DNA from 2 places in the Enterobacter sp. DVT3837 genome. Region 2 is predicted to be linked to the other one. Evidence: riboswitches for the same ligand, from Rfam matches in the RefSeq annotation. Region 2 holds a riboswitch; the other holds the start of a gene.
What was found. A riboswitch is a leader RNA that binds a small molecule or an ion and turns the genes downstream of it on or off. The one in region 2 is predicted to bind thiamine pyrophosphate.

Region 1 (3,121 bases), 460 kb from region 2:
CGCCAGGTTGAACTGATCTTCCCAGCGGAATTCGAAGCGTGCTTTCGACATGGCGTTATCACGGATTTGCGCTCCCGGGTGGCCTTTCGCCAGATCGGCTGCGTGGGCGGCAATCTTGTAGGTGATCAGACCCTGTTTTACATCTTCTTTGTTTGGCAGGCCGAGGTGCTCTTTCGGCGTGACGTAGCAGAGCATGGCGCAGCCGAACCAGCCAATCATTGCCGCACCAATCCCGGAGGTGAAATGGTCATAGCCCGGCGCGATATCGGTGGTCAATGGCCCGAGGGTGTAGAACGGCGCTTCGTGGCAGTGCTCCAGCTCTTCGGTCATGTTGCGACGGATCATCTGCATTGGCACATGTCCCGGGCCTTCAATCATCACCTGTACGTCATATTCCCAGGCGATTTTGGTGAGTTCACCCAGCGTGTGCAGTTCGGCAAACTGCGCTTCGTCATTGGCATCGCGGATGGAGCCAGGACGCAGGCCGTCGCCCAGCGACAGAGAGACATCGTACGCGGCGCAGATTTCGCAAATCTCACGGAAGTGTTCGTAGAGGAAGTTTTCCTGATGATGGGACAGACACCACTTCGCCATGATCGAACCGCCGCGCGAGACGATGCCGGTCAGACGTTTCGCCGTCATCGGTACGTAGCGCAGCAGGACACCTGCGTGAATAGTGAAGTAGTCTACGCCCTGTTCAGCCTGTTCCAGTAACGTGTCGCGGAAGGCCTCCCAGGTAAGATCTTCGGCAATGCCGTTGACCTTCTCCAGCGCCTGATACACAGGCACCGTCCCGATTGGTACCGGGCTGTTACGTAGGATCCATTCGCGGGTTTCGTGAATATAACGGCCAGTGGAGAGGTCCATCACCGTGTCCGCACCCCAGCGCGTCGACCAGACCAGTTTTTCCACCTCTTCTTCGATAGACGAAGTAACGGCCGAGTTACCGATGTTAGCGTTGACCTTCACCAGGAAATTACGGCCAATAATCATTGGCTCAGATTCCGGGTGGTTGATGTTGGCAGGGATAATCGCGCGGCCAGCGGCGACTTCATCACGCACAAATTCCGGCGTAATGTTTTCCGGCAGGCGAGCGCCAAAAGATTCTCCCGGATGCTGGTGGCGCAGAATTTCGCTACGGATGCGCTCACGGCCCATGTTTTCGCGAATGGCGATGAACTCCATTTCGGGGGTGACGATCCCCTGACGCGCGTAGTGCAACTGGGTCACGCATTTGCCCGCTTTAGCGCGTTTCGGTGTCAGCAGGCCGGAGAAGCGCAGCTCGTCCAGACCGTCGTCGGCCAGGCGCTCTTTGGTATAGGCAGAACTTTGCTCGTTTAGCTCCTCGCTGTCCTGGCGGGCGTCGATCCACGGTTGACGCAGCTTAGCCAGGCCTTTCTGAACGTTGATGGCAATTTCAGGGTCACCGTAGGGACCGGAGGTGTCATACACCGGCACAGCTTCGTTGTCTTCATACTGTGGGTTATCTTTGCTGCCGCCGATAAGCGTTGGGCTAAGCTGAATTTCACGCATCGGCACGCGGATATCCGCCTGAGAGCCGGTGATGTAGATGCGTTTAGAGTTCGGGAAAGCGGTGCCTTCCAGGGTATCAATGAAGTGTTGGGCGTGTGCGCGCTGTTCGCGGCGGGTCAGTTTAGTAGTGGTAGACATAGCTCATTCCAAAAGTGAAGGACATGGCTTGTCAGACGACGGATGAAGCAAGAGAAGATCGCCCGCAGGCGATACAACAGCAGTGTGACTCTTGTTCCCTTCGCAGGTATTAGCCTGATCAGGTTCCGCGGATCCCGAATTAACGGTCTCAGCCCGCGTTTTTGCAAACGCTGGGCACTCCGACAAGAAAAATCCCCCTCGTGAGAGGGGCGAATGTTTGTAAATTACTCGTTAACGATTAAGAACTCAAGCAGGGCGCGCGATGTTATCTTCGTTGCTGGCACTGAGATTGCTATCCAGCACGAGGGCGATCAGCTTATCTTCCAGTGTGAATCGCTCTTCCAGCGCTTCGCCAAGGTCGGAAAGCGCCTGCTGAAACTCAAGATAGTTATCGTGATCGATCGCATTCTCAAGCGTGGAATCGTAGTAGTCCATAATCTGCTGGGTATTGGCTTCCAGCAGCGGATAGAGTTTGCTGGCCGCTAAATACGGCGTAGTCCCTTCCATTTCGCGGATAATGCGTTCATAAATATTGAAATGGCCGTCGGACAGGTAGTCGACCAGGCTCTGACAAAAATCATCCAGCGCTTTTTCATTCAGACGCATAAACGATTCTTTGCCAGGCTTAATACCGACCAGATTGTAATAAGCCACGAGTAGATGCTTGCGCACATGTAGCCAGCGATCCACCAGTTTGTTACTTCCTCTAACGCGCTCAGTCAGGCTTTCTAGCTGGTTTAACATGTTCGACTCCGCAAAGTTTAGAATTGAATCTGCTTATCCAAAATGTAACCACAATGCTAACAACATGTCAGTGAAGCGAAGGTAGTGCAATAGATATGGATCGTATTATTGAAAAATCAGATCTTGGTTGGTGGATCGTCAGTCACGAACAAAAATTATGGCTCCCCGTCGGGGAAATTCCCTATGGTGCGGCGGAAAAATTCGATCTTGTTGGTCAACCTGCACTGAGGATCGGTGAGTGGCAGGGCGATCCCGTGTGGATGGTCCAGCAGGCTCGACGTCAGGACATGGGATCGGTTCGTCAGGTGCTGGATCTGGATGTGGGGCTGTTCCAGCTGGCGGGCCGTGGTGTACAGCTGGCGGAGTTTTATCGTTCGCATAAATACTGCGGTTACTGCGGGCATACCATGCACCCGAGCAAAACCGAGTGGGCGATGCTCTGCAGCCACTGCCGTGAACGCTACTATCCGCAGATCGCGCCGTGCATTATCGTCGCTATCCGTCGCGAGGATTCCATCCTGCTGGCGCAGCATACCCGTCACCGCAACGGCATTCACACTGTGCTGGCCGGGTTTGTCGAAGTGGGCGAAACGCTGGAGCAGGCGGTGGCGCGCGAAGTGATGGAGGAGAGCGGGATTAAAGTGAAGAACCTGCGCTATGTTACCTCCCAGCCGTGGCCGTTCCCGCAGTCATTAATGACGGCATT
Region 2 (3,121 bases):
TTTTTTACGCCCTGGCATCCACTTTCACCACGGCCGCGAGCTGGAGATGAGCGACGTCATTGATTCTCTTCAGCGCGCGCGCACACTTCCTCTGTATGCCCATGTCTCGCGGATCCACTCCCCGACAGCATGGACCGTTGACATCGAACTGTCCGAGCCAGACCAGTGGTTGCCGTGGCTAATGGGCTATGTTCCGTCGATGATCCTGCCGCGCGAATGGGCATCTCTGCCTCATTTTGCCAGCCAGCCCGTAGGGACAGGCCCTTACGCAGTGACGCGCAATACCAGCAACCAGCTTAAAATTCGCGCCTTTGACGACTACTTTGGCTATCGCGCGCTGATCGATGAAGTCAACGTCTGGGTTCTGCCTGACATCAGCGAAGAGTTGAGCTGCGGCTTAACGCTGGAAGGGCCAACCGAGGGGGAAAAAGCGGTTGAAAGCCGTCTTGAAGAAGGCTGCTATTACCTGCTGTTTGACGCTCGCAGCCATCGTGGCGCCAGTCGCGAGGTGCGCAGGTGGGTTAGCCACGTTCTCTCTCCGGCTAACCTTATCTATCAGGCAGAAGAACAATACCAGACATACTGGTTCCCGGCATACGGCCTGCTCCCTCGCTGGCATCACGCCCGACCGGTTCACGGTGAAAAGCCTGCCGGGCTGGAGTCGATCACGTTGACCTATTACCGTGATCATGTGGAACACCGCTTTATCGCCCGGATCATGAGCAAACTGCTGGCTGCTGAAGGCGTTCATCTCGACATTCAGGAGGTCGATTATGATGAATGGCACCGCGGAGATATCGTCAGTGATATCTGGCTGAACAGCGCCAACTTCACCCTACCGCTCGATTTCTCGCTGTTCTCTCACCTGTATGAAGTGCCGCTGATCCAGCACTGCATCGAACGCGACTGGCAGCAGGATGCCGCCCGGTGGCGAGCAGGTGAGATGAACCTGGCCTCGTGGTGTCAGCAACTGCTCGCGCAGCAGGCGATTGTGCCGCTGATCCATCACTGGCTGATGATTCAGGGTCAGCGCAGTATGCGCGGCCTGCGGATGAACACCTTAGGCTGGTTTGATTTTAAATCCGCCTGGTTTGCCCCGCCGGAGCCATAACGCTTTCGCAATATTCACCAAATCATTACAATAGCGCCGTTCTCAACGGGGTGCTGCATCACTGATGTGCGCTGAGATAATACCCGTCGAACCTGATCCGGATAACGCCGGCGAAGGGATTTGAGGCTGTTGCTCAAAATCCTTTGCCACTCAACCCTGAGGTGCAAAGTGTTAAAAAAAGTTCTCCCCCTGCTGGCGCTGTTCGCGCTGCCTGCTATTGCGAAGCCCGTTCTGACGGTCTACACCTACGACTCCTTCTCTGCTGACTGGGGCCCAGGCCCGGTGGTGAAAAAAGCCTTTGAAGCGGACTGTAACTGTGAATTGAAATTCGTGGCGCTGGAAGATGGCGTCTCACTGCTCAACCGCCTGCGTATGGAAGGGAAAAACAGTAAAGCCGATGTGGTGCTGGGGCTGGATAACAACCTGCTGGAGGCCGCCTCGCAGACCAAACTGTTTGCCAAAAGTGGCGTAGCTGCAGATGCCGTCAACGTTCCGGGCGGCTGGAAAAATGACACTTTCGTTCCGTTCGACTACGGCTACTTTGCCTTTGTTTACGACAAAAACAAGCTGAAGAACCCGCCGAAAAGCCTGAAAGAGCTGGTGGAAGGCGATCAGAAATGGCGCGTCATTTATGAAGACCCTCGCACCAGCACTCCGGGTCTGGGTCTGCTGCTGTGGATGCAGAAAGTCTATGGGGATAAAGCGCCGGAAGCATGGCAGAAACTGGCCGCCAAAACCGTCACCGTGACTAAAGGCTGGAGTGAAGCCTACGGCCTGTTCCTGAAAGGTGAAAGCGACCTGGTACTGAGTTACACCACCTCCCCGGCCTACCACATTATCGCCGAGAAGAAAGACAACTATGCCGCGGCCAATTTCGCTGAAGGTCATTACCTGCAGGTGGAAGTGGCTGCGCGTACCGCGGCCAGCAAACAGCCAGAACTTGCCGAGAAGTTCCTGAAATTTATGGTTTCACCGGCATTCCAGAATGCCATTCCGGCGGGTAACTGGATGTATCCCGTGACCAACGTAGCGCTGCCAGCAGGTTTCGAGCAGCTGACCAAACCGCAAACTTCTCTGGAGTTTACGCCGCACCAGGTCGCTTCGCAGCGTGCAGCATGGGTAAGTGAATGGCAACGCGCCGTCAGCCGCTAATTCCCGGCTGGTTAATTCCTGGGCTGCTCGCCGCCATGCTGATGGTGGCGGTCAGCCTGGGCGCTTTTCTTGCATTGTGGTTGAACGCGCCAGAGAGTGACCTGCTCTCCCTCTGGCACGACAGCTATCTCTGGCACGTTATCCGCTTTTCTTTCTGGCAGGCGTTTCTCTCTGCCCTGCTGTCGGTGATCCCCGCCATTTTCCTTGCTCGTGCGCTTTATCGCAGGCGTTTCCCCGGCAGGCAGGCGCTGCTGCGCCTGTGCGCCATGACGCTGATCCTGCCCGTGCTGGTAGCCGTGTTTGGCATTCTGAGCGTTTATGGTCGTCAGGGCTGGCTGGCTTCACTGTTCGGCCTGCTCGGTCTGGAGTGGCATTTCTCGCCATACGGGCTTCAGGGCATCCTGCTGGCGCACGTCTTTTTCAATATGCCGATGGCGACACGGCTCTTTTTACAGGCGCTGGAAAATATCCCCGGAGAGCAACGCCAGCTTGCGGCACAGCTGGGCATGCGCGGCTGGTCTTTCTTCCGCTTTGTTGAGTGGCCGTGGCTGCGCCGCCAAATCCCGCCAGTTGCCGCGCTGATCTTCATGCTCTGCTTTGCCAGCTTTGCTACCGTGCTTTCACTGGGGGGCGGACCGCAGGCAACAACCATTGAGCTGGCAATCTATCAGGCGCTGAGTTACGACTACGATCCTGGTCGGGCTGCGCTGCTGGCGATAGTTCAGATGGTGTGCTGTCTTGTACTGGTGCTGCTGAGCCAGCGTCTGAGTAAAGCCATTCCGCCGGGCAGTAACCAGATAACAGGCTGGCGCGATCCCCAGGATAGCCTGCGTAGCCGTATCACCGATATTTCGCTTA

Region 1: it holds a riboswitch for thiamine pyrophosphate, as region 2 does, so the genes downstream of both, thiC (phosphomethylpyrimidine synthase ThiC) here and thiB (thiamine ABC transporter substrate binding subunit) in region 2, are expected to answer to the same signal.

What each region holds. Positions count from the first base shown of each region.
Region 1 covers NZ_JBWDLA010000001.1:1,189,002-1,192,122, reverse strand. Annotated here, with positions in the region: gene thiC (phosphomethylpyrimidine synthase ThiC) at 1-1,671, opposite strand, end outside; TPP riboswitch at 1,750-1,863, opposite strand; gene AC0XWG_RS05795 (Rsd/AlgQ family anti-sigma factor) at 1,918-2,415, opposite strand; gene nudC (NAD(+) diphosphatase) at 2,511-3,121, shown strand, end outside.
Region 2 covers NZ_JBWDLA010000001.1:733,269-736,389, forward strand. Annotated here, with positions in the region: gene sgrR (HTH-type transcriptional regulator SgrR) at 1-1,111, shown strand, start outside; TPP riboswitch at 1,148-1,248, shown strand; gene thiB (thiamine ABC transporter substrate binding subunit) at 1,280-2,263, shown strand; gene thiP (thiamine/thiamine pyrophosphate ABC transporter permease ThiP) at 2,239-3,121, shown strand, end outside.